4 regions of the Pseudomonas putida group bacterium ESBL64 genome follow, and region 1 is predicted to be linked to each of the others. Evidence: predicted binding sites of a transcription regulator. Region 1 holds the regulator's gene; each other region holds the start of a gene.
The links. The regulator sigma-54, encoded in region 1, starts transcription at its own class of promoters, with help from an activator protein. The targets are predictions, from matches to a motif close to ANTGGCATNNANNTTGCTNT.

Region 1 (7,779 bases):
GAAGGTATGGCCATTGGTGTGTCGGCCGGGGGAGGTATGGCCGACGCCGACAGCCTGGCCATGGGCATTGCCTTGCAGGATGTGCCTGAGGGGCTGGTGATCGCGCTGGTGCTGGCAGGGGCGGGCATGCCGCGCTTCAAGGCCTTCCTGATCGGCGCAGCCTCAGGCTTGGTCGAGCCGGTGGCGGCGTTGATCTGTGCCTGGCTGGTGAATGTTGCCGAACTGCTGCTGCCGCTGGGGCTGGCCTGTGCAGCAGGGGCGATGTTGCTGGTGGTCACCCAGGAAATCATCCCCGAATCGCGCAGCAACGGCCATCATCGTCTGGCCAGTCTTGGGCTGTGTACAGGCTTCTGTCTGATGATGGTGATGGATACCGCGATGTCCTGATCTTGTGCAAGCGCAGGTTTGCGAGGCCTATTCGCCTTCGTCAAAGAAATTGTTGATCAGTTCGACCAGTGCATCCATGGCGTCGTTGTCCTGCTCACCCTCGGTATGCAGGTGCACCTGGGTGCCTTTGCCTGCGGCCAGCATCATCACCGCCATGATGCTCTTGCCATCCACCAGCTTGTCCGGGGCGCGACCCACCCGTACCTGGCAGGGGAAGCGGCCGGCCACACCGACGAACTTGGCTGCCGCCCGGGCATGCAGACCCAGCTTGTTGATGATGGTGATTTCGCGGGCGGGCATCAGGGGTGGATCCTTGGGCTAGAGGTCGCGATGACGGACCTGGACGTTTTTCAGGGTTTGCTGCAGCTGTTGACCAAGGCGCTCGGTGATGTACACCGAACGGTGATGGCCGCCAGTGCAGCCGATGGCAATGGTTACGTAGGCGCGGTTGCTGGCAGCGAAGCGGGGCAACCATTTGAGCAGGTAGCTGGAGATGTCGTTGTACATGTCTTCGACATCCGGTTGTGCGGCCAGGTAGTCGATCACGGGTTGATCGAGACCTGAGTGCTCACGCAGTTCTGGTTTCCAGTAGGGGTTGGGCAGGCAGCGCACGTCAAAAACCAGGTCGGCGTCGACCGGCATGCCCCGTTTGAACCCGAACGACTCGACCAGAAACGCTGTGCCAGGCTCGGGTTGGTTGAGCAGACGCAGTTTGATCGAGTCACGCAACTGGTACAGGTTCAGGTTGGTGGTGTCGATCTTCAGGTCGGCCAGGTCGGCAATGGGGCCCAACAAATCGCTTTCCACGCGGATCGCTTCCGCGAGCGAGCGGTTGGCGTTGGTCAGGGGGTGCCGCCTGCGGGTTTCCGAGAAACGCTTGAGAAGGACCTCTTCATCGGCATCCAGGTACAACACGTCGCACTGGATGTGCCGTGCGCGGGCTTCTTCAAGCAGCTCGGGAAAACGCATCAGGTGACTGGGCAGGTTGCGTGCGTCGATCGAAACCGCCACCTTGGGCTGCAGCAATTCGGTGTTGATCAGTGCATTTTCCGCCAACTGCGGCAATAGCCCGGCTGGCAGATTGTCGATGCAATAGAAACCGCTGTCTTCCAGGACATCGAGGGCGGTGCTCTTGCCGGAGCCGGACCGGCCGCTGACGATGATCAGGCGCATGTTCAGTGCTCGTTCTGTACGTCCAGGACAACCTGGAACAGGGCCTCGTTGCTGGTGGCCGCACGCAGTCGATCACGGACCTCCTTGCGATCGAGCATGCTGGCGATCTGACGCAGAAGTTCAAGGTGGGCATCGGTGGCCGCTTCGGGCACCAGCAGCACAAACAGCAGGTCCACCGGCGCGCCATCGATGGCGTCGTAATCGATAGGCGCTTCCAGGTGCAGCAGGGCGCTGACTGGCGCAGAGCATCCTTCAAGCCGGCAGTGCGGGATGGCGATGCCATTGCCAAAACCGGTAGAACCGAGCTTTTCCCGGGCTACCAGTTTTTCGAAGACGTCCTGCATCTCCAGTTCTGGCACTTGGTCGGCGATGACAGTGGCGACCTTTTCCAGGGCGCGCTTCTTGCTGCCGCCCGGCACGTTCACGAGGGAACGGCCGGGGGTCAGGATGGTTTCAAGTCGGATCATGGATGAGGGGGATCAGCGGGCAGCTGCACCTTGCAGCAGGCTTTGCTGTTTTTCCTTGTGTTTTTTCAGTTGGCGGTCGAGCTTGTCGGCCAAGGCGTCGATCGCTGCATACATGTCTTCGTGTTCGGCGTTGGCTACCACTTCGCCGCCGGGAATCTGCAGGGTCGCCTCGACCTTCTGCTGAAGCTTCTCGACTTTCATGATTACCTGCACGTTGGTGATCTTGTCGAAGTGACTCTCCACGCGGGCGAGCTTTTCAAGCACGTAATCGCGCAGTGGCTGGGTGACTTCTACATGCTGTCCACTGATATTGACTTGCATACAGCTTCTCCTTTGTTGCCCGTGCATAAAGAGGCAGGTCTTGCACCTGCCACGAAAACGCTGTGGCACATCTCAGGGGCTACATCAGTCGCTTGCGTTCGCTCGACGGTGCGATGCCGAGGGACTCGCGGTACTTGGCGACGGTGCGACGGGCTACCTGGATGCCTTGTGCCTCCAGTAAACCAGCGATCTTGCTGTCACTCAATGGCTTTTTCTGATTTTCCGCCGCAACCAGTTTCTTGATGATCGCGCGGATCGCCGTGGACGAGCATTCTCCGCCTTCGGAGGTGCTGACATGGCTGGAGAAAAAGTATTTCAGTTCGTAGATGCCACGCGGGGTGTGCATGTATTTCTGCGTGGTAACCCGCGAGATGGTCGATTCGTGCATGCCTACGGCTTCGGCAATGTCATGCAGTACCAACGGCTTCATCGCTTCGTCGCCGTGGTCGAGGAAGCCGCGCTGGTGCTCGACGATCTGCGTGGCAACTTTCATCAGGGTTTCGTTACGGCTTTGCAGGCTCTTGATGAACCAGCGCGCTTCCTGCAGCTGGTTGCGCATGAAGGTGTTGTCGGCGCTGGTGTCGGCACGGCGCACGAAGCCGGCGTATTGTGGGTTGACGCGCAGGCGTGGGATGGCTTCCTGGTTCAGTTCTACCAGCCAACGGTCGCTGTCCTTGCGCACGATGACGTCGGGCACCACGTACTCGGGCTCGCTGGACTCGATCTGCGAACCAGGGCGCGGGTTAAGGCTTTGCACCAGTTCGATGACCTGGCGCAGCTCGTCTTCCTTGATTTTCATCCGCCGCATCAGCTGGCTGTAGTCACGGCTGCCGAGCAGGTCGATGAAATCGGTGACCAGGCGCTTGGCTTCGGTCATCCACGGGGTTGTAGCGGGCAGTTGGCGCAGTTGCAGCAACAGGCATTCGCCCAGATTGCGGGCGCCGACGCCAGCCGGCTCGAACTGCTGGATGCGGTGCAGTACTGCTTCGACCTCGTCCAGCTCGATATCCAGCTCCGGGTCGAAACCGGCGCAGATTTCTTCGAGTGTGTCTTCCAGGTAGCCCTGGCCGTTGATGCTGTCGATCAGGGTCACGGCAATCAAGCGGTCGGTGTCGGACATCGGCGCCAGGTTCAACTGCCACAGCAGGTGGCTTTGCAGGCTTTCGCCGGCCGATGTGCGCGTGGTGAAGTCCCATTCGTCATCATCGTTGCTCGGCAGGCTGCTGGCGCTGGTCTGGTAGATGTCTTCCCAGGCCGTATCGACCGGGAGCTCGTTGGGGATGCGCTCGCTCCACTCACCGTCTTCCAGGTTGTCGGCGCTGACGGTGCTTTCCTGGAAGCTGTTGTCCTGAACTTCGGCGGCCGGCTTGTTCTCGGCGTTGTCGGCCATCGGGTCGCTGTTGTCGAAGTCTTCGCCGTCTTCCTGACGTTCGAGCATCGGGTTCGACTCCAGCGCTTCCTGGATTTCCTGTTGGAGGTCCAGGGTAGAGAGCTGGAGCAGGCGGATGGCCTGTTGCAACTGAGGTGTCATCGTCAGTTGCTGGCCCATTTTTAGGACGAGCGATGGTTTCATGGCAGGGGCTTAATACCTTGTTCGCCGGCGCGCATGCGCCATCCACTACACGAGGGCGCCGAAGCGCCAGATCAAGCAAGTTTTATGCCTTAAATTGTAGCGTTTGCCTAGAGTACCGTAACAACTTTACCCGCAGTCTCAGGGCTGTTTGCCAGTACTTCAGGCGCGTGCCGGGTCAGAGGCGGAACTCGTGGCCCAGGTAAACTTCTTTGACCAAGTCGTTTGCCAGGATGGTTTCAGCGTCGCCTTCGGCGATCAATCGGCCATCGTTGACGATATAAGCGGTTTCGCAGATATCCAGGGTTTCACGCACGTTGTGGTCGGTAATCAGTACGCCGATACCTTTGGCCTTGAGGTGGTGGATGATCTGCTTGATGTCGCCGACCGAAATCGGGTCGACACCGGCGAACGGTTCGTCCAGCAGGATGAACTTGGGTGCGGTCGCCAGGGCGCGCGCAATTTCGACGCGGCGGCGTTCACCACCGGACAGGCTCATGCCGAGGTTGTCCCGGATGTGGCTGATGTGGAACTCCTGCAGCAGGCTTTCCAGCTCTTTGCGGCGGCCGTCCCGGTCGAGGTCCTTGCGGGTCTCGAGGATGGCCATGATGTTGTCGGCGACCGACAGCTTGCGGAAGATCGAGGCTTCCTGCGGCAGGTAGCCGATACCGGCGCGAGCGCGGCCGTGCATGGGCTGGTGGCTGACATCGAGGTTGTCGATCAGTACGCGGCCCTGTTCGGCCTGGACCAGCCCGACAATCATGTAGAAGCAGGTGGTCTTGCCGGCGCCGTTGGGGCCGAGCAGGCCGACGATCTGGCCGCTGTCGATAGACAGGCTGACATCACGTACTACCTGCCGCCCCTTGTAGCTCTTTGCCAGGTGCTGGGCTTTGAGGGTTGCCATTTACTCGGCCTTCTTCTTGGGCTGGATCACCATGTCGATGCGCTGACGGGGTGTTGTCACATTGCCACCACGGCCGGCGGTCGCCACCTGGGTCTGAGTGTTGTAGACGATCTTTTCGCCTTCGGTGGTATTGCCTTCGCTCTCGACCTTGGCGCGGTCGGTGAGAATGACCAAGTCCTTCTGCGACTGGTACTGGATGGTTACGCCCCAGCCTTTCATCTTGTCCGGCTTGGCTGCGCTCTGCTGCTGCTCGAAGTAGGCCAGGTTGCCCACCGAGGTCACTACGTCGATATCGCCAGAGGCGGAGCGGGTAATGGTCACGGTGTTGCCTTTGATCATCATCGAACCCTGAGTGATGATCACGTCGCCGGTGTAAGTGGCCACGCCTTGTTTGTCATCCAGGTGAGCGTTGTCGGCCTGGATGCGGATAGGCTGGTCACGGTCGTTCGGCAGGGCGAGGGCGCTCGCGCTTCCCAGTGCTGCGCTCAGGCTGAGCAAAAGGGGGAGGGTTTTAACGAGCCTCATACTGTCCTCTTACGTTAGAGAGCAAGTCCATCTTGCCTTCTTTCAAATACGCTTTCATGCCTTTGCCCGTAGTGGTGCCTCCGGCGCCGTCGATTCTAACGGCTTGCTCGGTCTGCGCATATTGCTTCTGCGGGAACACGGTCATGCGTGAGCTGGTAATGATGGTTTCACGCTGCCTTTCATCGGTGCGGGCAATCCGTACCTTGTCGATCAGTTCGACCTCGGTACCGTCAGGATTGACCTCGGCGCGCGTGCTCTGCACATGCCACGGGTACTCGGTGCCGCGGTACAGGTGCAGGTCCGGTGTGGTCACCTGGGTGACTTCGCTGGTCTTGAGGTGTTCGATTCTGTCGGCGGTCATTTCGTATTGCAGCTTGCCGTCGGGCAGGAACTGCACGCTGTGGGCGTTGATCGCGTAGTAATCGATGGCGCTTTCGTCGACTTGGGCCACGGGCTTGTCGAGGAAGCTTTCCGGGCTGACATTCCAGTAGCCAATGGCTACCAACAGGGCGGCTATCGCCCCGAGCAGCACAATGTTTCGGGCTTTCTTGCTGAGCATGGGCAGCCTTACAGGTAGTTGGCGTTGGCAGCGTCCAGGGTGCCCTGGGCCTGCATGATCAATTCGCAGAATTCACGGGCCGCGCCTTCGCCGCCACGTGCCTGGGTCACGCCGTGGGCGTGCTGGCGTACGAACGGTGCGGCGTTGGCTACGGCCATGCCCAGAGCCACTCGGCGAATCACCGGCAGGTCGGGCAGGTCGTCGCCCAGGTAAGCCACTTGATCATAGCTTAGGCCCAGTTCGGCGAGCAGGCCGTCAAGCACCACCAATTTGTCCTCCCGGCCTTGGTAGAGGTGCGGGATGCCGAGGTTACTGGCCCGGCGTTCGACCACGGGGGTCTTGCGCCCGCTGATGATCGCGGTGGTCACGCCCGAGGCCATGAGCATCTTGATGCCCTGGCCGTCGAGGGTATTGAACGTCTTGAATTCGCTGCCATCCTCGAGGAAGTACAGGCGCCCGTCGGTGAGCACGCCGTCCACGTCGAAGACTGCCAGCTTGATGCCTTTGCCGCGTTGCATGAGGTCCTGGTTCATTCCATCGCTCCTTTACATTACGCCGGCGCGCAGCAGGTCATGCATGTTCAGGGCGCCGGTCGGGCGGTCTTCACGGTCCACCACCACCAGGGCGTTGATCTTGTGGTCTTCCATTATCTTCAGGGCTTCGGCGGCGAGCATGTCGGCACGCGCAGTCTTGCCATGAACGGTCATGACCTGGTCGATCAGGGTGGTATGCACATCGATATTGCGGTCCAGGCTGCGGCGCAGGTCACCGTCGGTGAAGATCCCGGCCAGTTTGCCATCGGCTTCGACGATCACGGTCATGCCCAAACCTTTGTGGGACATTTCCAGCAGCGCGTCCTTGAGCAGGGTGCCGCGTGATACTTGAGGTAGATCGTCGCCGGCGTGCATCACGTTCTCGACCTTCAGCAGCAGGCGGCGGCCCAGCGCGCCTCCCGGGTGCGAGAAGGCGAAGTCCTCGGCGGTGAAGCCGCGGGCTTCGAGCAAGGCGATGGCCAAGGCGTCGCCCAGTACCAGCGCTGCCGTGGTGGAGGAGGTGGGGGCCAGGTTCAGCGGGCAGGCCTCTTGTGCGACACGTGCGTCAAGGTTGACCTCGGCGGCCTGGGCCAGCGGCGAGTCCGGGTTGCCGGTCAGGCTGATCAGCTTGATGCCAAGGCGTTTGATGAACGGCAGCAGGGTGACGATTTCGGCGGTGCTGCCGGAGTTCGACAGCGCAAGGATGACATCATCACGGGTGATCATGCCCATGTCGCCATGGCTGGCTTCGGCCGGATGCACGAAAAACGCCGGTGTGCCGGTGCTGGCCAGGGTCGCGGCGATCTTGTTGCCGATGTGCCCGGACTTGCCCATGCCGACCACGACGACCCGGCCCTTGCTGGTCAGAATCAGTTCGCAGGCTTTGACGAAATTGTCGTCGATGCGCGCCAAAAGGGCCTCTACGGCCTCGAGTTCCAGGCGCAGAGTGCGTTGGGCGGATTGGATCAGCTCGCTGGATTGGCTCATGTCGAAAAAGCAATGCCTGATGAAAGGGCGACGATTATACGCGCAATGATGAAAACCCTCACCTCCTCGATTGTTGCAGTGAATACCACCAAAGCCTGTCCCTGGGCTGAACGACTGCTTGCCCGGCCTTGGGGCGGGGCTGTCAGCGGTGCTATAGTTCGCCGCTATTCGGCCTGTCAGGGGTGCGTGTGCCTTCCAGATGGAGGCCGGCGTCCATTAGGACGAGGCTGCATTAGCAAGGAGTCTAGATGAGTGTGGATAGCGCCTACGCGGTCGAGTTGAAGGGTGTAACCTTCAAACGTGGTTCGCGCAGCATTTTCAGCAACGTGGACATCAGCATCCCGCGCGGCAAG
Region 2 (7,779 bases), 1.5 Mb from region 1:
CCGGCGGTGTGCTTGAGTGCCGTTTCGATCATGATCCGTTCAAAGCTCGGCACTGCACTGTCCAGCAGGCTGGTCTGCCCGCGCGCCAATGCCTGGTCGGCCCACTGGCGCAGGGCCTGCTCCCAGTTGGTTACCGGCGCGGCGTCTTGTGGCAGGTTCAGCAGTTCGGGTGGCAGGTCGCCGATCAGCACTTCGCGGCTGGAGGCCATCACGGTGATCCAGCGGCAGGTGTTCTCCATCTGCCGCACATTGCCCGGCCATGGCAGGTTGCGGATGAACTCTTCAGTCTCCGGCTTGAGGATCTTCGGCTCGACTGCCAGCTCCTGGGCCGCCCGGGCAAGGAAGTGGCGGGCGAGGGCGGGGATATCCTCGCGGCGGTCGGCCAGGCGCGGAATATGGATGCGGATCACGTTCAGGCGGTGGAACAAGTCCTCACGAAACTTGCCGGCCTGCACCAGTGACTCCAGGTTCTGGTGGGTGGCGGCGATGATGCGCACGTCGACCTTGACCGGCACATGGCCGCCCACGCGGTAGAACTCGCCATCGGCCAGCACACGCAGCAGGCGGGTCTGGGTGTCGGCAGGCATGTCCCCGATTTCGTCGAGGAACAGCGTGCCACCATCGGCCTGCTCGAAACGGCCGCGACGCAAGTTGGCAGCACCTGTGAAGGCGCCTTTCTCATGGCCGAACAGCTCCGACTCCATCAAGTCCTTGGGGATGGCGGCCATGTTCAGGGCAATGAACGGCGATGCTGCGCGTGGGCTGTGCCGGTGCAGGGCGTGGGCCACCAGTTCTTTGCCGGTGCCGGACTCGCCATTGATCAGCACGGTGATGTTGGAGTGGCTGAGGCGGCCGATGGCGCGGAACACCTCCTGCATCGCCGGGGCTTCACCAATGATTTCCGGGGTGCGCGCCAGGTTCTGTGGCACATCCAGGCCTTGCTGCTCCTGGGCGTGCTGGTTGGCGCGCTTGACCAGTGATACCGCTTCGTCGACGTCGAATGGCTTGGGCAGGTACTCGAAGGCACCGCCTTGGTACGAGGCCACGGCGCTGTCCAGGTCGGAGTGGGCGGTCATGATGATGACCGGCAGGCGCGGGTGCTGCTCGCGGATCTGCGCCAGCAGGTCGAGGCCGCTGGTGCCAGGCATGCGAATGTCGGAAATGATCACGTCGGGTTGCTGGCGTGCCAGGCGTCCCATGACACCGTCTGCGCTGTCGAAGCTCTGGGTGGTCATGCCTTCCTGTTGCAGGGCTTTTTCCAGGACCCAGCGGATGGAACGATCATCGTCGACGATCCATACGGTTTCACTTCGGCTCATGAGGCGGTGGCTCCTTGTTCCAGAGGCAGGTAAATCGAGAAGGCGGTATGGCCAGCGTGGCTTTCACACTCGATCAGGCCCTGGTGCTGGCTGATGATGTTCTGGGTAATGGCCAGGCCCAGCCCGGTACCGTCCGGGCGGCCACTGACCATGGGATAGAAGAGGGTGTCCTGCAGTTCCGGCGGGATGCCCGGGCCGTTGTCGATGATTTCTACCCGCGCTACCAGGCGGTGACGCACGTGGCCGATGGTGAACTGGCGCAGGGCACGGCTGCGCAAGGTGATGCGACCCAGGCGCAGCTCATTCTGCGAGCTGATCGCCTGCATGGCGTTGCGCACGATGTTGAGTACGGCTTGAATCATCTGTTCTCGGTCGATCAGCACGTCCGGCAGGCTTGGGTCGTAATCGCGCACCAAAGTGATGCACCCCTGGCTTTCGGCATCGACAAGGCTGCACACCCGCTCCAGCACTTCGTGAATATTGGTCATGGCCAGCGACGGCAGCTTGTTCGAGCCGAGCATGCGGTCGACCAGGTTACGCAAGCGGTCGGCCTCTTCGATGATCACATTGGTGTAGTCGCGCAGCCCTTCCTCGGGCAGTTCGCGGGCCAGTAGCTGGGCCGCTCCGCGGATGCCGCCAAGGGGGTTCTTGATTTCGTGGGCCAGGCCGCGCACCAGCATCTTGGTGGTTTCCTGCTTGCTCAGTTGGGCCTCTTCCTTGGTGATGCGCAGCAGACGGTCCCGCGGATGCACCTCGAGCAACAGCAGGGTCTGGCCTTGATGCAGTATCGGCGTTACCGCGTAGTCGACGGTGATGGTCTGCCCGGTCAGCGATGTAAGCTGCGCTTCACGCTTGGTGAACGGGTGCGCCTGCTCGACCGCCTGGCGCAGCGAACTGAGCGCCTCGGTCGATTCGGTGAACAGCTCGCTGATGAACTGCCCATGGCTGCGCTGGCCGCTGACGGCCAGTAGCATTTCTGCGGCCGGGTTCATGTACTCCAGGCGCAGCTCGGCGTTGAGCAGCAACGTGGCGGTGGTCAGGTTGTCCAGAAGCAGACGGTGCTGTGCATCGCTGATGGTCATAAGGCGTCGTTGACCTCGTTTGGCGCTTGCCTGGCACTGCTTTGGTCAGGGCCGGACGCGGGGTGGATCCACTGATGCGAGACTCTGGATAAGAAAATGCAAGAAACAAACCAAAGCTCCGAAAAGAAGCGGGATTTACCGATAAAGGCCTGAATCTGCGCAAATTCGGATCAGAAAGTCTTGGTGAAACGTTTAATCTGAACCAGATTGGGGAGCAATTGAGGGCATGGCGTGAATTAGTGCACCAAGATAGAGCATAGCGTGGCAGGCGAATCAGTGGTGCTTCTGCAAGGTGCGCAGAAACAAAAACGGCCTCCCGAGGGAGGCCGTTGTGATCATGTCATCGGCGCGAGGCGCCAATCAGATCAGCAGCTGTAGTACAGCTCGTATTCCAGCGGGTGTACGAAGGTACGGACCTTGATTTCTTCTTCGCTCTTCAGTTCGATGAAGGCGTCGATGAAGTCATCGGAGAACACGCCGCCCTTGGTCAGGAACGCACGGCCTTTATCCAGCTCTTCCAGAGCTTCTTTCAGGCTGCCGCACACTTGCGGGATGTTCTTGGCTTCTTCTGGCGGCAGGTCGTACAGGTTCTTGTCGGCCGCGTCGCCTGGGTGGATCTTGTTCTGGATGCCGTCCAGGCCAGCCATCAGCAGGGCCGCGAACGCCAGGTACGGGTTGGCCGATGGGTCCGGGAAGCGTGCTTCGATACGGCGGGCTTTCGGGCTGCCAACGTAAGGAATACGGATCGAGGCGGAACGGTTGCGAGCCGAGTAGGCCAGCATTACCGGGGCTTCGAAGCCTGGGACCAGACGCTTGTACGAGTTGGTCGACGGGTTGGTGAAGCCGTTCAGGGCCTTACCGTGCTTGATGATACCGCCGATGAAGTACAGGGCGGTGTCGGACAGGCCGGCATAGCCTTCACCCGAGAAGGTGTTCTTGCCGTCTTTCCAGATCGACATGTGCACGTGCATGCCCGAGCCGTTGTCGCCGTACAGTGGCTTCGGCATGAAGGTGGCGGTACGGCCGTAAGCGTCGGCAACGTTGTGCACGACGTATTTCAGCGCCTGTACTTCGTCAGCCTTCTTCACCAGGGTGTTGAACTTGACGCCGATTTCGTTCTGGCCGGCAGTCGCCACTTCGTGGTGGTGAACTTCAACGGTCTGGCCCATTTCTTCCAGGGCGTTGCACATGGCAGTACGGATTTCGTGGTCGTGGTCGAACGGCGGAACCGGGAAGTAGCCGCCTTTCACGCCTGGACGGTGGCCTTTGTTGCCGCCTTCCACGTCAGCGCCGGTCATCCACGAGCCCTGCTCGGAGAAGATCTTGAACATCGAACCGGAGATGTCCGAGTGGAACTTCACTTCGTCGAAGATGAAGAACTCAGGCTCTGGGCCGGCGAATACGGTGTCACCGATGCCGGTGCTCTTCAGGTACTCTTCAGCACGCTTGGCGATGGCGCGTGGGTCGCGGTCGTAGCCCTGCATGCTCGACGGGTCGACGATGTCGCAGGTGATGATCAGGGTTGGTTCTTCGGTGAACGGGTCCAGAACGGCGGTTTCGTCGACCGGCATCAGGATCATGTCGGAAGCTTCGATGCCTTTCCAGCCAGCGATGGAGGAACCGTCGAACATCTTGCCGACTTCGAAGAAGTCTTCGTCCAGCGCATCACGCGACGGCATGGTCACGTGGTGCTGAATGCCTTTGGTGTCCGTGAAACGCAGATCAATCCACTTGACGTCATGATCTTTGATGAGTTGAACCGACTTCGACATGTTGTCCTCCGGATGGTCTAGAGCGCGGTGGGCCGCTGCCCTGGAAAAAGGGTGTTGCCGGGCGCGGATAGTCGGCCAAGCTTACCTGCCTCACAAGGGAGCAAATTGCATGCCAGTGCCCGAAAATGGCGAGGGTGGGATAAAAGGGGGCGTTTGCGGGCATTTGGCGTTGGGTTGGCGGGTAAAAGTGCACCCTTACGATGCGTTTTTTGATCGTATCGCACCAATAGGGTGCGTTGCGTGAGTGGTGTGCCAGGTTCTAGGGCCTCTTCGCGGGTAAACCCGCTCCTACGGGCTTTGCACCGCCTGTAGGCGCGGGTTTACCCGCGAAAGGGCCGTAACAGGCACTGCAAAACCTGGCCTCTGCATTTATCTCAAAGCTTCTGATCAAAAGTTGGTCAAATCCTGAGCAATTTCCGATATAATTCGCGCCCCTCATTTTCGGCAGGCCCTGCGCGCGCTGTTAACCAATGAAACTTATCGTCAAAGTCTTCCCAGAAATCACCATCAAAAGCCGGCCGGTGCGCAAGCGCTTCATCCGCCAGCTTGGCAAGAACATCCGCAACGTGCTCAAGGATCTCGACCCTGAGCTCGCGGTCGATGGTGTCTGGGACAATCTCGAGGTGGTCACCCGCGTCGAAGACGAAAAAGTCCAGCGCGAGATGATCGAACGCCTCACCTGCACCCCGGGTATCACCCACTTCCTGCAGGTAGAGGAATACCCGCTGGGTGACTTCGACGACATCGTCGCCAAGTGCAAGCACCACTTCGGCCACCTGCTGGCCGGCAAGCACTTCGCCGTGCGCTGCAAGCGCGGTGGCCACCATGACTTCACCTCGATGGACGTCGACCGTTACGTCGGCAGCCAGCTGCGCCAGCAGTGTGGCGCCGCCGGGATCGAGCTGAAAAAGCCTGAAGTGCTGGTGCGCATCGAAATCCGCGACCAGCGCCTGTACGTGATCCACAACCAGCACAACGGCATCGGCGGTTATCCGCTGGGTGCCCTGGAGCAGACCCTGGTGCTGATGTCCGGTGGTTTCGACTCCACCGTTGCGGCGTACCAGATGATGCGCCGCGGCCTGATGACCCACTTCTGCTTCTTCAACCTCGGCGGCCGTGCCCACGAACTGGGCGTGATGGAAGTGGCCCACTACCTGTGGAAAAAGTACGGCAGCAGCCAGCGCGTACTGTTCATCAGCGTGCCGTTCGAAGAAGTGGTTGGCGAGATCCTCAACAAGGTCGACAACAGTTACATGGGCGTGACCCTCAAGCGCATGATGCTGCGCGGCGCCGCCCATATGGCCGACCGCCTGCAGATCGACGCGCTGGTGACCGGCGAAGCGATTTCCCAGGTGTCCAGCCAGACCCTGCCGAACCTGTCGATCATCGACTCGGCCACCGACAAGCTGGTGCTGCGCCCGCTGCTGGCCAGCCACAAGCAGGACATCATCGACCAGGCCACCGAAATCGGCACCGCGGACTTTGCCAAGCACATGCCGGAATACTGCGGCGTGATCTCGGTAAACCCGACCACCCATGCCAAGCGTCACCGCATGGAGCACGAAGAAAAGCAGTTCGACATGGCCGTGCTGGAGCGCGCTCTTGAGCGCGCCAAGTTCATTTCCATCGACCATGTGATCGATGAGCTGGGCAAGGACATCGAAATCGAGGAAGTGGCCGAGGCGCTGCCAGGCCAGATCGTCATCGACATTCGCCACCCCGATGCCCAGGAGGACGAACCTCTGGTGCTGGAAGGTATCGAAGTCCAGGCCATGCCGTTCTACGCCATCAACAGCAAGTTCAAGCACCTGGACCCCACGCGCCAGTACTTGCTGTATTGCGACAAGGGTGTGATGAGCCGTTTGCACGCACACCACCTGCTCAGTGAGGGACATGCCAATGTGCGTGTTTATCGTCCGACATAAGACGCCGGGGCTGTATGGCGGCAGTATCCGCCATCGCCCTCCCGACCGCCGGGCCCGCTGAGCCTTAAACAGTACATATTGGCCGCCTACACTGGGCGGCAACCGAATCCTCTGATCGAGATACACTTGTGATCGAAAATCTGCGTAACATCGCCATCATCGCCCACGTTGACCATGGTAAAACCACTCTGGTCGACAAACTCCTGCGTCAGTCCGGCACTCTGGAGCGTAACGAGCTCAATGACGAGCGCGTCATGGACTCCAACGACCAGGAAAAAGAGCGCGGTATTACCATTCTGGCGAAAAACACCGCCATCAACTGGAACGGCTACCACATCAACATCGTCGACACCCCCGGCCACGCCGACTTCGGTGGCGAGGTTGAGCGTGTAATGTCGATGGTCGACTCCGTGCTGCTGCTGGTCGACGCCCAAGACGGCCCGATGCCGCAAACCCGCTTCGTGACCAAGAAGGCTTTCGAAGCCGGCCTGAAGCCAATCGTCGTGATCAACAAGGTTGACCGTCCGGGCGCACGTCCTGACTGGGTTCTGGACCAGATCTTCGACCTGTTCGACAACCTCGGTGCCACCGACGAACAGCTGGACTTCAAAGTGGTCTACGCCTCGGCCCTGAACGGCATTGCCGGCCTGGACCACACTGCCATGGCCGAAGACATGACCCCGCTGTACCAGTCGATCATCGACAACGTACCAGCACCGTCTGTTGACCGCGACGGCCCGTTCCAGATGCAGATCTCCGCACTGGACTACAACAGCTTCCTCGGCGTTATCGGTGTTGGCCGCATCGCCCGTGGCCGCGTCAAGCCGAACACCCCGGTTGTCGCCATCGACACCAACGGCAAGAAGCGTAACGGCCGTATCCTGAAGCTGATGGGTCACCACGGTCTGCACCGCGTTGACGTCGAAGAAGCCCAGGCTGGCGATATCGTCTGCATCAGCGGTTTCGATGAGCTGTTCATCTCCGACACCCTGTGCGCCCCGGATGCGGTAGAAGCGATGAAGCCGCTGACCGTTGACGAGCCGACCGTTTCGATGACCTTCCAGGTCAACGACTCGCCGTTCTGCGGTAAAGAAGGCAAGTTCGTCACCAGCCGTAACATCAAGGACCGTCTGGACAAGGAGCTGCTGTACAACGTTGCCCTGCGCGTTCAGGAGACCGACTCCCCTGACAAGTTCAAGGTTTCGGGCCGTGGTGAGCTGCACCTGTCGGTGCTGATCGAAACCATGCGTCGTGAAGGCTTCGAAATGGCCGTGGGCCGTCCTGAAGTGATCATCCGCGAAGTCGACGGCGTGAAGCAGGAGCCGTTCGAGAACGTCACCATCGACATCCCTGAAGAATCCCAGGGCAAGGTCATGGAAGAGATGGGTCTGCGTAAAGGCGACCTGACCAACATGGTTCCGGATGGCAAGGGCCGCGTTCGTCTGGAGTACAACATTCCAGCCCGTGGTCTGATCGGTTTCCGTAACCAGTTCCTGACTCTGACCAACGGTGCAGGCATCCTGACCTCGATCTTCGATCGCTACGACACCATGAAGTCGGGCCAGATGTCCGGCCGCCTCAACGGCGTACTGGTTTCGGTCGAGACCGGCAAGGCACTGACCTACTCGCTGGAAACCCTGCAGGCTCGCGGCAAGCTGTTCGTTGAACACGGCCAGGAGAT
Region 3 (7,779 bases), 500 kb from region 1:
AATGCGCACCAGCTCTTCGCCGGTGTTCAGGGTCAGCCACTTCTCGCCGCGCACGGCGATAATGCCGTTGGGCAGCACCTCGGCCACGGTGACGGTGATCGAACCGGTCAGCGTGTTGCCTTGGGTAGCCTTGCTGTCGCCCTTGGTGGCGCGATCGCCGCTGTAACCGGCCTCCAGCGAAAGGTCGCCGCCACCGAACGGATTATTGGTGTTGGGCGTGGTACCAAACAGCGAAGTCAGGCCGATGTCGGTCTTGCTGGTCTTGGCGATCTGCGAGCCCGCGTTCTTGCTGGCGGACGTGCGCTCATTGAGCGTGATGGTGATGATGTCACCCACCCGGAACGCCTTGCGGTCGCTGTACAGGTTCTGCTCGAAACCGGCCTGGTAGATCGAACCGTTGTTGGCCGCTGCCGGCAACGGGGTGCGCGGCAACACCGGCGCATAGTACGGGTCGTTGGGCTTGGGCGTCGGTGCGACGCAACCTGCCAGCAACACCGCCCCCCCCAGGGCGAACACGGACAACAGACGATTCATGATGCAAACCTCACGGGTGTAACAAAGCGACAGGGCTTAGAGCTGCTGAGTAACGAACGACAGCATCTGGTCGGCGGTGGAGATGACCTTGGAGTTCATCTCGTAGGCGCGCTGGGTGGTGATCATGTTCACCAGCTCTTCCACCGTGCTGACGTTGGAGTTTTCCAGCGTCTGCTGAAGGGTAGTGCCGAAGCCATTGAGGCCCGGAGTGCCGACCTGCGGTGCACCACTGGCAGCGGTTTCCAGGAACAGGTTGTTACCCATCGCCTGCAGGCCAGCCGGGTTGATGAAGTCGGCGGTCTGAATGTTGCCGATAACCTGCGCAGCCGGGTTGCCGGCGGTGGTGATCGACACGGTGCCGTCCTGCCCGACGGTGAAGGTCTGGGCGTCGTTCGGGACCACGATGGCAGGCTCCAGCGCCAAACCATCGGCGTTGACGATCTGGCCATCGGAGTTCAGGTGGAACGTACCGTCGCGGGTGTAGGAGACGGTGCCGTCAGGCTGCAGGATCTGGAAGAAACCACGGCCATTGACAGCCATATCCAGCGGGTTTTCCGTGGTCTGCAAGCTACCGGTCTGGAAGTTTTTCTGCGTGCCGACAATGCGCACACCGGTACCGACCTGCAGGCCCGACGGCAGTTCGCTGTCCTGGGTAGACTGCGCGCCTGGCTGACGCTTGATCTGGTACAGCAGGTCCTGGAACTCGGCACGATCACGCTTGAAGCCGGTGGTCGAGACGTTGGCCAGGTTGTTGGAGATGACCGTCAGGTTGGTGTCCTGTGCGGACAGGCCGGTTTTAGCGACCCAGAGAGCCGGAAGCATTTAGTGTTCTCCTCGTGCGCCTGAATTACGGCACCCGTTCAAATGTGGTTAGCCGAGTTGCAAAACACGCGCCATGGCTTCGTCGCCTTCCTTGGCTGCGTTCATCATCTTGACGTGCAGTTCGAACTGGCGGGACAGCGCCAGTACAGAGGTCATTTCCTCGACAGCATTGACGTTGCTGCCCTGCAGAAAACCTGAAACCACCCGCACGTTGACGTCGGCATCCGCGGGTTGGCCGGACGAGGTGTGAATCAGCCCGTCCTGGCCCTTGGTCAGGCCTTTGGTGTCGGGGTTGACCAGCTTGATGCGGTCGACTTCCGCCATCACGCGCGGGTCTTCACCCATGGAACGGATGCTGATGGTGCCATCGGAGCCGACTTCGACCTTCTGCTCGGGCGGGATGGCAATCGGGCCGCCGTTGCCAAGCACAGGCATACCGTTGCCGGTACGCAATACCCCGAGAGCATCGATGTTCAGACTACCGGTACGCACATACGCTTCGCTGCCATCTGGCGCCTGCACGGCGATAAAACCGTTACCGCTCACAGTCACATCCAGGTCACGGCCGGTTTCCACCATCGGGCCTTCACTGAAGTCAGTGCCTGGGCGCTCGGTCATGGCAAAGGCACGCGCCGGAAAGCTGTCACCGAACACCGGCATCGAGCGCGCCTGCTCCAGGTCACGCTGAAAACCATTGGTCGAAATGTTGGCCAGGTTGTTGGCATGAGCCTTCTGCGCCAGCGCGTTCTGGCTAGCCCCGGTCATGGCCACATAAAGCATCTTGTCCACAATCATCCTCCATTGCACTGGCGGCCGTTTGCCGTTCGCCGTTGCTCTACAGGGGCTAAAGCAAGTTCCGAACCAACTTGCTAAAAGCAGGAAAAAGCCCATGAATACGGGCAGTTGAGAAAGCCCATGCAGCGACGGCCGCCGGTTATCCGGCGCTGTTTTGCCGTTGGCGGCAAAAAGGTTTCATTTGCAGGCAAACCTGTGCCTACGGCAGGTCACGGCAACGCGCATTGCTGTAGGGCCCGGCAAAGCGTCTCCAGCCTTCACCTGGCGACCACTGGGAACACACCAGACGCCCATCTACCAGGCTTTCCCATCGCCAGTAAGGCGCTGGCGCCGCCTGCACCTGACCAAGACAGCAGGCGAGCAGCATTCCGACAAACAGCCTTTTCATCACCCCTCCTGCAAAAACAACGAACCCCTTCACGAGAAAGGGGTTCGCCTGCACTCACTCAAACGATGACGATCAAGTCATCTGAATGATGGTCTGCATCACGGTGCTTTCGGTCGAAATGGTCTTGGCGTTCGCCTGGTAGTAGCTTTGCGCCTTGATCAGATCAACCAGCTCTTGCGTCAGGTTGACGTTGGAACCTTCCAGGGAGTTGGACTCGATCGCACCCAAAGTACCGGTTTTCGGCGAATCGATACCCGGAATGCCAGAGTTGTAGGTCTCGGTCCAACGGGTACTGCCGATTTGCTGCAGCCCCTGCTCGTTGGCAAAACTCGCCAGCGCTACCTGGCCAATGGCGCGCGACTGGCCATTGCTGAAGGAGGCGAACAATACACCTGTCGCGTCGATGCTCAGGTTGGACAGAATGCCCGTGGCATAACCGTCCTGAGACTGGGACATGCGCGCAGTTTCAGTGTTGTAGGAGGTGGTGCTGGCCATCGACATTTTCATGCCGGCAGCATCGCCCACCGCGCCATTGGCACTCCAGTTACCTGAAGCATCTTCGGCTGCCGGCACCCAGCCAATCATGCTGAAGGTATTGTTGACGACCGTGAACGAGGTGCCCACCGGATGCCCCGTATTGTCGGCCGTCATCGAGTTGACCGAACCATCACTGTTGAATGCGATCGTGCCCACCAGTGGCTCCGTACTCCCCGGATTGAACGGGTTACGCCCATCAACGAGCGTGTACATGGTCCACTCGTTGGTGCCCGTCTTACGGTAGAACTGCTCCATGGTGTGTTCGTTGCCCTGGCTGTCATACACCTTGGTCGGGAACGAGCGGGTATAGGTCGTATCGTCAGAAGGGTCGAACGGCTTGTTCGCCACCAAGGCAGGCGAGGTAACACCCAGCGCCTGGTCAGTACCTGCCGCGCCACTGGCAACCCAGTCGCCATTCGCATCCTGAGCGGCCGGCACCCAGCCGGTCATGGCAAATGCACCATTGCTGACAGTGAACGACGCCCCACTTGGCACACCCGTGGTGTCGGCCAGCATGGAGCTGATGGTGCCATCACTGTTGTAGTTGATGGTGCCGGCCAGCGGGGTGGTACTGGCTGGATCGAACGGGTTTCGACCATCGACCAGCGTGTACATGGTCCATTCGTTGGTATCGGTCTTGCGGTAGTACTGCTGCACTTCGTGCTGAACGCCGTCAGCATCCAGCACGGTACTGGTGCTAGAGCGCTGATAAGTGCTTGGGTCCGCAGGGTCGAATGCAGCCATGGCTGGCGGCTTGGTGTTGTCATACACCTGGAAAGGAATCGAGGCCGCCGAGGAGTTCAGGTTGATACCCTGATCGATCAACGAGGTCGGCTTGGGCTGCAATGCCGATGTGTCGATTTTCAGGTCGGTCAGGCCGCTTTTCTGGATCTTGCCGGTGGCATCCGCCATGTAACCTTGCAGGCGCAGGCCATCGGAGGTCTCGACGAAGTTGTCCTTGCTAGGCTGGAAAGAACCAGCCCGCGTGTAAACCTTCGAGCCGTTGTCAGACAGCACGAAGAAGCCCTGGCCCTGGATACCCATGTCCAGCGCGTTGCCCGTAGTGTTTACATCACCCTGGGTGAATTGCTGGGAAATGGCTGCCAGTCGCACACCATTGCCCACCTGGTTCTTGCCCACACCCAGACGGTTGGCGCCCGCATAAACATCCGCGAACTCGGCACGCGAGGCCTTGAACCCCGTGGTATTGACGTTGGCGATGTTGTTGCCGGTGACATCCAGTTGTTTGTTGGCTGCGTACAGACCGCTAAGGCCGATATTGAAAGACATGAATTCGCTCCTTTTGCCGCGCTAGCGGGCCTTAGATACCGATGGTTTGCACGTCGGAGAGGGAGACCTTGCCTACACCGGCAAGGTTGAGCACCATTTCTCCTGAGGCACTGAAGCTGACGCTGGTTACCTTGGCCGGCAACAGCGTGCTCATTTGCACCGCCTCGCCATCGACTGTGGTGCTAGCGGTGAAGGTGTAAGTGCCCGGGTCGACTTTCTCGCCACTGTTGTTGGTACCGTCCCAGATGAAGTCGGCGTAACCGGCTTTCTGCTCACCCAACTCGATGGTCTTGACCGTGTTGCCATCCTTGTCCTTGATAGTGATCTTCGCTTCACTGATTGCCTGAGGCACAACGAACTGGGCATTGAAGCTTTCAGCGGTATCAACCACAGCCTTGTCGTTCTGAACCACCACCGAGCGCCCTACCAGCGACGACGCTTGAAGCGCCTGGGACGAGGCCATTGCACTGGTGATGGAGCTGACCGAATCGTTCAGCGAGGTAATACCTTCCAGGCTGCTGAACTGCGCCAACTGGGCAACGAACTCGCTGTTATCCTGCGGGTCCAGCGGGTTCTGGTGTTGCATCTGGGTGACCAGCAGCTGCAGAAAGGCATCTTTGCCAAGCGAATCGTTGCCGGTCTTGGATGCAGTGTCCGTGGTCTTTTTGGTGCTGGTGCCCACGCCCGACGCCGACAGCACGTCATTGAGGTTTACACCGTTAGTATCGATTGCCATGGTCTGAATTCCTTATCACTGCCCCAGGGTCAGCACTTTCTGCATCATGCTCTTGGCCGTATTCATCAGTTCGGCGTTGGTCTGAAACGCGCGACTGGCGGAGATCATGTCAGCCATCTCCTCGACCACATTGACGTTCGGGTAGTAGACGTAGCCGTCCTTGTTCGCCGCCGGGTGGTTCGGCTCGTAGCGTGCTTCCAGCGTGCTCTGGTCTTCGACGATGCCTTTTACCTGCACGCCCTGCCCTGCCTCGCCCTGGTCTTCGAACAGCGACTGGCTGCTGCCGGCCTGTGCATTCTGGAAAGTGGTGGCGAACACCGGGTGACGGGCGCGGTACGTCTGGTCGATGCTCGAAGACACGGTCTCGGCGTTGGCGATGTTGGACGCCACGGTGTTCAGACGCGTGTTCTGTGCGCTCATGCCGCTACCGGCAATGTTGAAGACACTGGAAAGGGACATGGTCATTCTCCCCGCAGGGCGGAAACCAGCCCTTTGAATTTACTGTTGAGCAAGGTGAAGCTTGCCTGGAAGCCAATCGCGTTTTCGGTGTAGTTCGATTGCTCGATCTGCGCGTCCACGGTGTTCTGGTCGATCGACGGCTGCAGCGGTGTACGGTACTTGAGGGTATCGTCAGCCGCGATGGCGAGGCCTTCGGCTTCGATGTGCCGGCTGTTGGTACGGTCCATGGCGAAGCGGCCGCCTTGCTGCTTGCTGGTCTCGGCGGCGAGCACCGAAGAAAAGTCCATGTCACGCGCCTTGTAATTGGGCGTGTCGGCGTTGGCGATATTGTTGGCCAACACCTCGGCGCGCTGAGCGCGGAAGCCCAGGGCCTTTTCGTGGATACCAAGCGCCTTGTCGAAACTGATGCTCATGTCGGGGAAACCTTCAGAGGTTGACCGGAATTTCGTTGAGCAAGGTATAGCAAGGGCTGTGCCAACCACTGAAAAGCCCGTGTTTAGGGAGGATTGCGGCGCAGTACTGTCAGGTTGATGCCAGAAAAGCGGCAAAGGCCTTCCGCCTGAGGTGACAAAAGCGGCAATTGATGGGCGGCAAAAGCGGCAAAACAAAAAATTGACGTCAGTGTTTTCCTGTGCGGGCCTCTTCGCGGGTAAACCCGCTCCTACACGCGGCCTGTGCCCAACCACCGACCTATGTCCACCCCCGATCCGTCGTAGGAGCGGGTTTACCCGCGAATACGGTAGCGGCAGCAACGGTGAACGGCGGGTGGAGATTGGCCAGCAGGGCCGACCTCTTCGCGGGTAAACCCGCGCCTACGGGGAGCTCGGCAGGAACAGCGGATAGGCAAACAAAAAGACCGGCATCTCTCGATACCGGCCTTCGTGCTTACTTGGCCTGGTAGATGATCCCCGGGCTGCACTGCACCATCTGGTAATGGTCCGGCAAGCCGTTCAGCGCTTCCGAGGCGCCGAGGAACAGGTAGCCACCTGGCTTGAGGGTACTGTGAATGCGCAGCAGGATGTCCTTCTTCACCTGCGCCGAGAAATAGATCAGCACATTGCGGCAGAACACGATGTCGAACTTGCCCAGACTGGCATAGCTGTCGAGCAGGTTGAACGAGCGGAATTCGACACGGCTGCGAATCGCTGGCTTGACCGCCCAACGCCCCGGCCCTTTGGGGTCGAAGTAGCGCTGCAGGCGCTCCTGGGACAGGCCGCGGGCAATCGCCAGGCTATCGTATTCGCCGGTCTTGCAGTTGGTCAGCATGGTGCCGGAGAGGTCGGTGGCGACGATCTGCGCCCCCATCTTCAACTGGCCGAGGTTGCTGCGCTCGAACTCGTCGATCGCCATCGAGATGGAATACGGCTCCTGCCCCGACGAACAGGCCGCCGACCACATGCGCAGGCGCTGGCCGGGGTTGTTGCGGATGAACTCGGGGATCACCTTGTTCTTCAACACCTCAAAGGGGTAGGTGTCGCGAAACCACAGGGTCTCGTTGGTGGTCATGGCATCGACCACCTGCTCGCGCAAACCGCCGCGCGGCTGGGCCTGAATGCGCTGCACCAGCTCACCCAGGCTCTTGATGCCCTGTTGTTCCATCAGCTTGTTGAGACGGCTGGAAACCAGATACTGCTTATTCTCGCCCAGCAGGATGCCACAGGCTTTCTCCAGGAAGACCCGGAACTGTTCGAAATCCAAATTACCCGTAGACACTACTGCCGCCTCTTTTCAATCACTGGTGCCGGGGGCATGCCCCCGGCTGCTTCAATGCGCTGCCTTGATCCGGTCGACCACCCGTTGGGCCAGGTCGTCCGGCTTGAACTTGGCCAGGAAGTCATCGGCGCCGACCTTCTTGACCATTGCCTGGTTGAACACCCCGGAAAGCGAAGTATGCAGGCAGATGTGCAATTTTTGCATGCGCGGATCGCTGCGAATCTCCGCGGTTAGCGTATATCCGTCCATTTCCGGCATTTCAATGTCCGAGATCATCATCAGGAACTCTTCTTCCGGCTTTTTGCCCTCATCCACCAGCTGACGCAGGTAGTTCAGCGCCTGACGGCCATCATTGAGCGCCACCACCTCGACCCCAACGGTCTGCAAGCAACGGCTGACCTGCTTGCGCGCCACTGACGAGTCGTCGACGGTCAGCACCCGCATCAACACCGCCTTGTCCTGCACTTCGGCATCGATCACACCGGCCGATACCGACTCGGACGAC
Region 4 (7,779 bases), 2.5 Mb from region 1:
TCAAGAGAGCGCCCTTTACCCGACCACAGCGCCCTTTGAGCAAAGCCCCCCAACAACTCCACATAGCCCCCATCGACCTCGCCTATGGCCAAGATGGCCATGCCCACTTCAGCGCTGGGGAAGCAACCAGCGTACTCAAAAGCAAATTTCAGCCAAGCCGTTTTTACGTAACGGGTTTCTACAGCGGTCGCAATCCCTACCATCCCTACCTTGCCTGTCTGGATGCGAGCGGCAAGCTGGATAACACGTTCAATAGCAGCGGCATTGTCGATTTCTCCGAACTGTCCGGGGAAGAATACGGGGCTGCCGAAGCGGTAGCAGAGGACATGACGGGGAACTTGCTGGTTGCCGTGCAGGCATATGCGCTACCCACCACCTATCTGTGGAAGCTGACTCCAAACGGAGAACCCGACACGAGTTTTGGTTATGGGAAGGGTTATGTCGACACGCGTGCCTTGTTCGGCGAACAGCTTATGCTGGAAGATCTGGTCTGCTTCGCAGACATGGTGCTGGCCACCGGCTGGCGTTCCGAAGGCGGGCAGATAAAATCTGCAATCGTCGCCTTGACCCGTGAAGGTGGAAAGTTCGGGCCTTTCGGCAAAGATGGAATGCTGAGTTTGAGTACTCTGATTCCCGATAACTCGGCGTATATCCTTGATGGCATTGCCATTATCTCGCCCGCCGCCAAGCAACCGCGGATCATAATCTCCACCTATGTAAAACGCGACTCGATTGCGTATTCGGTAACCAGTGCCCTGACCCTGGAGGGGCGTCTAGACGAAGCATTTGGCACAGGGGGCTTCCACTGGTCAGACGCATCGGTAATCAATAATGGCTTTACAGTAGAGGACCGAAGCGAACGTATCACGCTATATGGCATGCATACGCTCGACGAATGGGACGGCCAACCGACGCTCTACCGGCTGGACTATGCTGGTAAACCTGCCCTCGAATTCAACCAGGGCCAAGTGGTGCACTTCCACACTGATGGCAAATGGCACCATATTGTAGAAGTCAATGGCCACCTGGTCGGATACGGTACGCACCCCACTTCCTATATGGCGGTGCGCTACGACTTGAACGGCCAGCTCGATCAAACCTTCTTACCACCCCATGGCTATGGCCATTTTGGTGGGGCTTTGCCGCCGGAGCATTTCGAAAGCTTTACCCAATCGATGGCGATCGATGCCGGCAACCAGCGCATGCTGGTGAGCGGGTACGACATTACACCGGAACGCCTCTGGTACTCTTGCCTGGTCGCCATTCCCCTGAAACCGATGTAGCGCGTCATCGAGCGGGCCCTGGGGCACCTGATCGGCTTTGCCACCTGCCTCCCGCAGCCACCCAGCGGCGCCTTCCCCGCGCAGGGAAGGCGCGCCGCTTCGGCGAAAGGCTACTGTACATCGGCCCCGCCCAGCGCAGGATGATCAGGCCACCGCCAGTTCCACTGCCTCTCCATTCATCCGCACCGGCCATACCTGAAGCCGCTGTTCGGTATCCTCCAGGCACTCACCGTTCTGCAGGTTGAAATGCTGCTTGTATAGCGGTGCGGCCACCACCAGCTCACCTTGCAAGCTTCCGACAATGCCACGGCCAATGATGTTGGCCCCGGAGCGCGGATCACGGTTGTCCACCGCATACAGGCTCTGCTCCAGCCCCGGCAGGTAGAACAACGCCACCTGGGCACCGTCGAGCCACACCACGACACCAGAATCGGCCACCAGGTCTGCGGCGTGACACACCGCTTGCCAGTTCACCTCAGTCTTCACAACAGCATTGGACAGGTTCATCAGACAGCCTCCTCGACAGTGGGTATCAGGTGCAATGGCGCAGCAGGCCGGCGTTGCTCGCGTTCGCGCACGAAGTGCACGTCCGGGTCGGCGCGTCGGTCGTTGACGAAGGTGCGGAAGCGCTTGAGCTTCTCCGGGTCGTTGAGGGCATTGGCCCACTCGCATTCATACTGGTCGACCACCTGCTGCATCTGCGCTTCCAGCTCATTGGCCAGGCCCAGGCTGTCGTCGATGATCACCTGCTTCAGGTAGTCCAGCCCGCCTTCCAGGTTTTCACGCCACACCGAGGTGCGCTGCAGCTTGTCGGCCGTGCGGATGTAGAACATCAGCACGCGGTCGATCAGGCGTACCAGGGTTTCGTCGTCCAGGTCGGTGGCGAACAGCTCGGCATGCCGCGGGCGCATGCCGCCGTTGCCGCACACGTACAGGTTCCAGCCCTTGTCGGTGGCGATAACGCCGATGTCCTTGCTCTGCGCCTCGGCGCATTCACGGGTGCAACCCGATACCGCGAACTTGAGCTTGTGGGGGCTGCGCAGGCCCTTGTAGCGGTCTTCCAGGCGCAGGGCCATGGCGACACTGTCCTGCACGCCGTAGCGGCACCAGGTACTGCCCACGCACGACTTCACCGTGCGGGTCGACTTGCCGTAGGCGTGCCCGGTTTCGAAACCGGCCTCGATCAGTTCGCCCCAGATCAGCGGCAGCTCGTGCAACTGGGCGCCGAACAGGTCGATGCGCTGGCCACCGGTGATCTTGGTGTACAGGTCGTATTTCTTGGCCACCTGGCCGATGACGATGAGCTTGTCGGGGGTTATTTCACCACCGGGAATGCGCGGCACCACCGAATAGGTGCCGTTTTTCTGCATGTTGGCCATGAAGGTGTCGTTGGTGTCCTGCAGCGGCACCAGCGCCGGGTCCATGATCGGCTGGTTCCAGCACGAAGCGAGGATATTGCCCACCGCCGGCTTGCAGATGTCACAACCCAGATGGCCCTTGCCATGGCGCTCGAGCAGTTCGCTGAAGGTGCGGATACCCTCCACCCGCACCAACCCGTACAGCTCCTGCCGGGTGTAGGCAAAGTGCTCGCACAGGCTCTTGTCCACCGCCACACCGCGGGCCGTCAGCTCATGCTCGAAGACTTGCTTGAGCAGGGCCGCGCAACCACCGCAGCCGGTCGCGGCCTTGGTGCAGCCCTTGACCGCAGCGAGGTCACTGCAGCCACTGTCGATCGCGGCGCACACCGCCCCCTTGCTGACGTTGTGGCAGGAGCAGATGGTCGCGCTGTCGGGCAGCGCATCGGCGCCCAAGGCCGGCGCACCACCGCCTTGTGGCAAGATCAGCGCTGCCGGGTCGGCCGGCAGGGCGATGCCGTTCTGGGCGTACTGCAACAGGGTGTCGTAATAGCTGTTGTCACCGACCAGCACCGCGCCGAGCACGTGCTTGCCGCTGGCATCCACCACCAAACGGCGGTAAGCGCTGTTGGCTTCATCGATGAAGCGATAGCTGCGCGCGCCCGGCGTGGCACCGTGGGCATCGCCGATCGAACCGACATCCACACCCAGCAGCTTGAGCTTGGTCGACATGTCGGCGCCGGTGAACGCCACCGCCGCCTCGCCCATCAGCAGCCCAGCCAGGTTGCGCGCCATGCTGTAGCCCGGGGCGACCAGGCCGAACACGCTGCCGTTCCACGAGGCGCACTCGCCGATGGCGAAGATGCGTGGGTCGCTGCTGCGGCAGTGGTTATCGATGACCACGCCACCGCGTGCGGCGATGTCCAGGCCGCAGCCCCGGCCCAGTGCATCCTGTGGGCGGATACCGGCGGAGAACACGATCAGGTCGGTTTCCAGGTGCTCACCGCCGTCGAAGTTCATGCGGTAGCGGTAGGTTTCACCGGCACTGACCGACTGGGTGGCGCGCGCCAGGTGCACCCCCACACCCAGCGCTTCGATCTGCGCCTTCAACGCGGCACCGCCCTCGCCGTCCAGCTGTACCGGCATCAGCCGTGGGGCGAATTCCACCACGTGGGCTTCCAGCCCCAGCGACTTGAGGGCGTTGGCCGCTTCCAGGCCAAGCAGGCCACCGCCGACCACCACCCCTCGGCGGGCACCGCCTGCGGCAGCACGAATGCCATCGAGGTCGTCCAGGGTGCGGTAGACCAGGCGGGCATTGCCGCTGGAGCCTTCGATCGGCGGCACGAAGGGATAGGAGCCGGTGGCCAGCACCAGTTGGTCGTAGCCATAGCGACCTTCGGCAGTGACGACTTCGCAGCGCTCGCGGTCGATCTCCAGCACGGCCTCACCCAGGTGCAGGTGCACGCCATTGGCGTCGTAGAAATCGTGCTCACACAGGGCCAGGGTTTCGGCACAGCTGCCGCCGAAGTATTCGGACAGGTGCACGCGGTCATACGCGCGTTGGCGCTCTTCGCCGAATACCCGCACCTCGAAGCGCTGCAGGGCGCCGCGACTGACCAGTTGTTCGACGCAATGGTGGCCGACCATGCCGTTGCCGACGATGACCAGTCGCTCTCGTTGCCCGCTGCTCGCTGTTGCCTTCATAAGCCGATCCTCGATCAAAAAAAAAGCGCCTGGAGCCGAAGCTCCAGGCGCCTTTGCCTGTATTCATCACGGTAGGGGGCCCGGTTGATCGCCGTTGATCAGTGGGCTTTGTTGTATCCAAGGTTAAGCAGGGAGCGTGCCAATTGGGTTGCCTGGGTTGCGTGGGTTGCGTGGGTTGCCTGTGTCGGCCTCTTCGCGGGTAAACCCGCTCCTACACTTGCGCTGGGCGCGCCCAGCCAATGCACATTCAAGGTGCACAACACCCCATCTTGGAGCACTTCAGTAAACATCGCGCCGATAACGCCTGGCCTTGCTCAAGCCTTCGACATAAGCCGCCGCCGCCGCCGCATCCATCCGGCCATGCTCGGCGACGATTACCCGCAACGCCGCATCCACATCCCTGGCCATACGCTGCGCATCGCCACACACATAGAAATACGCCCCCGCCTCCAGCCACTGCCACAACAGCGCACCCTGCTCAAGCATGCGCTGCTGCACATAGATCTTCTCGGCCTGGTCCCGCGAGAACGCCGTGTTCAGCCGCAGGTGCCCCGCCGCCTCCCAGGCCTGCAACTGCTCCTGGTAATAGAAATCGGTCGCTGCGTACTGCTCACCGAAGAACAGCCAATTGTCGCCTTTTGCCCCCCGTGCCTCTCGCTCCTCGAGGAACGCACGGAACGGTGCAATGCCAGTACCAGGGCCCACCATGATCACCGGCACGCTGTCGTCCTCGGGCAAGCGGAAGTGCTTCGACACCTGCGGGAAGATCGCCACTTTCTGCACCTGCGCACGGTCGGCAAGGAAGCTTGAGCACACGCCTTTACGTTCGCCATAACGCACCGTCGATACCGTCAGATGCACCTGGCCTGGGTGCGCCAGCGGGCTGGAACTGATCGAATAGAGCCGCGGCTGCAATGGCTTGAGCAGTTCCAGCCAGCTGGCCAGCGGCAACTGCTGGGGGAAAGCGCGCAGCACATCGACCAGCTGCCGGCCCCACAGCCAATCTTGCAGCTCGGCCTTGCATTCAGGCTGCAGCAACCGCTGCAGGTCAGGCGCATTGCTGGCAAATGCCTGCAGTTGTTGCGCAGTGACCTTGGCAATTTCCAGATGTGCTTGCAGGGCTTCGGCCAATGGCATGGCGCAATGACCTTTAAGCTCGACCATCGCCTGGCCATCGAGCTGCATCAGTGTCAGCAGCTCTTCTACCAGGGCCGGGCAGTTGCGCGGCCATACGCCCAAGGCATCGCCGGCAGCATAACTGAAGCCGCTGCCGCTCAGGTCGAAGACCAGCTGGCGGGTTTCCTTGCTGGCGCCGGGGCCATTGAGCAGGCGGTTTTCCAGCACGGTGGCCATCCAGGGTTGCTGCTTGCTGAAGGCCGATACGGGTGCAGCTTCACTCGCCGGAGGTGGCGCCGCGGCAGTGCCCAGTGCAGGTAATAACGCTTCGAGCCAACTGGCAAAGGCTTCGTCGAAGTCTGGCTCGCAGTCCACCCGTTGCAGCAGGCGCTGCCCTCCCAGCTCGGCCAGGCGCTGGTCGAGCTTGCGGCCAAAACCGCAGAACTGGTCGTAACTGGAGTCGCCCAAGGCCAGTACGGCATAGGGCAGCCCGGCGCAGTGGGCGCCCTCCTCGCCCTGCAAGGCCTGCCAGAATGCCGCGCCGCTGTCGGGCGCGTCGCCATCGCCAAAGGTGCTGGCGATCAACACCACACTGGCAACACCCTGCAGCTGGCTTGGGCTGACCGCCTCCAGACAGCTGAGTTGCACGCTCAGACCAGCATCGCGCAGGCGCGCGGCGCAGCGTTCGGCCAGTTGCTCACCATTGCCGGTCTGCGAGGCCCACAGCACCTGATGCCATGGCGCGGCCTGTGCCGCGATGGGCGCAGTTGCAGGCTGGGCGAACAGCCCGGCCAGCAAACCGTCGACAAACAAACGACGGCTGGCAGCCAGCGGCGCACTGGCCGGCAGGCGGGGTACGCCCTCGGCGCGGGCCTGGTCCAGGCCCAGCAGGAAACCTTGCAGGTAATGACGCTCTTCTTCGGCCAGCACCGGAACCGGCTGGGTGTGCAGGCCAAGCAGACGGGACAGGGTGGCGGTCGGCATGCGGACAGGCTCTACAGTGGCAGTGTTCAGATCAAGGGCGTCGATGCGCTCGCCTGCGACCCGCTCCAGGGCTACGGCGCAGTGTTTGAAGGCAGGCTGCAGCGACAGCGGGTCGACCGCATCGCAGGTCGCGGCATTGATCGCCAATTGCTCGCCGATCAGGTCATTCCAGTGAAACGGCGCAAAGCAGTTGCCCGGCATGACCCGGTCACTGATGCGCGCCGGCAACACGGCGTGCCCCCGGCGTGAGCGAACGGCCACCTGGTCCTTTTCAGCGACACCCAGCCGGGCGGCATCCTCGGGGTGAATCTCAAGGTAGGGGCCGGGCTCCAGCTTGTTCAGTGCCGGCACCTTGCCGGTCTTGGTCAACGTGTGCCATTGGTGCTGCACACGGCCAGTGTTAAGCACCATGGGGTAGTCATCGTCCGGCACTTCCGCTGCCGGCAACCAGGGCCGCGCAAAGAAGCGCGCCTTGCCGCTGGCGGTGGGAAAGGCCAGTGCCGGCCGCCTACCCCAGGCATCGAGCAGGAGCGCCTGGCTGCTGCCGTCGTTGAGGTAGCGCAGCGGGCTACGATGCTGCTCGCTGCCCGGTGCACAAGGCCACTGGCGCGGCTGTGTCCGCAATTCGGCATAGCCGATACCGCGCAGGTCATAACCGGTTGAGGGGTTGTGGAAGCGGCGTATTTCCTCATACACCGCTTCGGCATTGGGGTAGTCGAAGGCGTCGGCATAGCCCATGGCACACGCCACGCGGGCAATGATCTGCCAGTCCGGCAAGCTTTGCCCGGGGGGCTCGACAGCGCGTGGCATCAGGGTCAGGTTGCGCTCGCTGTTGATCATCACACCCTCACCTTCGGCCCACAGCGCGGCCGGCAGGAGGATGTCGGCGTAGCGGTTGGTTTCGGTGTCGAGGAAGGCGTCCTGGGTAATGACCAGTTCGGCCTTGCGCAGGCCGTCGATCACTTGCTGGCGGTTGGCGACACTGGCTACCGGGTTGCTGCAGATGACCCAGCAGGCTTTCACTTCACCGGTTTTCATCTGCCCGAACAGCGCCACCGTACCCTCGCCACCCTCGCTGCGCAGGCTGCCGGGTGGCAGTTGCCACTGTCGCTCGACGAACGCGCGGTCGTCGTCCACCAACGCTGAGCGCTGGCCTGGCAAGCCGGGGCCCATGTAGCCCATGTCGCGGCCGCCCATGGCATTGGGCTGGCCGGTCAGCGAGAACGGGCCGCTACCGGGGCGGCAGATGGCACCCGTGGCCAAATGCAGGTTACAGATGGCGTTGCTGTGCCAGGTACCGTGAATGCTCTGGTTCAAGCCCATGGTCCAGCAGCTCA

Region 2: the regulator sigma-54 is predicted to act here: its motif matches at 4,271-4,290, upstream of glnA (type I glutamate--ammonia ligase).
Region 3: the regulator sigma-54 is predicted to act here: its motif matches at 2,203-2,222, upstream of V6093_RS10470 (flagellar basal body rod protein FlgF).
Region 4: the regulator sigma-54 is predicted to act here: its motif matches at 4,467-4,486, upstream of nirB (nitrite reductase large subunit NirB).

The regions. Positions count from the first base shown of each region.
Region 1 is NZ_CP145799.1:2,815,960-2,823,738, reverse strand. Features, by position in the region: gene V6093_RS12885 (ZIP family metal transporter) at 1-387, shown strand, start outside; gene V6093_RS12880 (HPr family phosphocarrier protein) at 415-687, opposite strand; gene rapZ (RNase adapter RapZ) at 706-1,560, opposite strand; gene ptsN (PTS IIA-like nitrogen regulatory protein PtsN) at 1,563-2,027, opposite strand; gene hpf (ribosome hibernation-promoting factor, HPF/YfiA family) at 2,040-2,348, opposite strand; gene V6093_RS12860 (RNA polymerase factor sigma-54) at 2,428-3,921, opposite strand; gene lptB (LPS export ABC transporter ATP-binding protein) at 4,097-4,822, opposite strand; gene lptA (lipopolysaccharide transport periplasmic protein LptA) at 4,823-5,347, opposite strand; gene lptC (LPS export ABC transporter periplasmic protein LptC) at 5,334-5,906, opposite strand; gene V6093_RS12840 (HAD family hydrolase) at 5,915-6,439, opposite strand; gene V6093_RS12835 (SIS domain-containing protein) at 6,452-7,426, opposite strand; gene V6093_RS12830 (ATP-binding cassette domain-containing protein) at 7,675-7,779, shown strand, end outside.
Region 2 is NZ_CP145799.1:4,306,079-4,313,857, forward strand. Features, by position in the region: gene ntrC (nitrogen regulation protein NR(I)) at 1-1,319, opposite strand, end outside; gene glnL (nitrogen regulation protein NR(II)) at 1,316-2,401, opposite strand; gene glnA (type I glutamate--ammonia ligase) at 2,767-4,173, opposite strand; gene thiI (tRNA uracil 4-sulfurtransferase ThiI) at 4,644-6,098, shown strand; gene typA (translational GTPase TypA) at 6,227-7,779, shown strand, end outside.
Region 3 is NZ_CP145799.1:2,311,842-2,319,620, forward strand. Features, by position in the region: gene flgH (flagellar basal body L-ring protein FlgH) at 1-534, opposite strand, end outside; gene flgG (flagellar basal-body rod protein FlgG) at 571-1,356, opposite strand; gene V6093_RS10470 (flagellar basal body rod protein FlgF) at 1,405-2,145, opposite strand; gene V6093_RS10475 (hypothetical protein) at 2,351-2,539, opposite strand; gene V6093_RS10480 (flagellar hook-basal body complex protein) at 2,612-4,366, opposite strand; gene flgD (flagellar hook assembly protein FlgD) at 4,398-5,102, opposite strand; gene flgC (flagellar basal body rod protein FlgC) at 5,118-5,561, opposite strand; gene flgB (flagellar basal body rod protein FlgB) at 5,564-5,974, opposite strand; gene cheR (protein-glutamate O-methyltransferase CheR) at 6,447-7,274, opposite strand; gene V6093_RS10505 (chemotaxis protein CheV) at 7,326-7,779, opposite strand, start outside.
Region 4 is NZ_CP145799.1:5,283,890-5,291,668, reverse strand. Features, by position in the region: gene V6093_RS24035 (hypothetical protein) at 1-1,283, shown strand, start outside; gene nirD (nitrite reductase small subunit NirD) at 1,428-1,790, opposite strand; gene nirB (nitrite reductase large subunit NirB) at 1,790-4,342, opposite strand; gene V6093_RS24020 (molybdopterin-dependent oxidoreductase) at 4,622-7,779, opposite strand, start outside.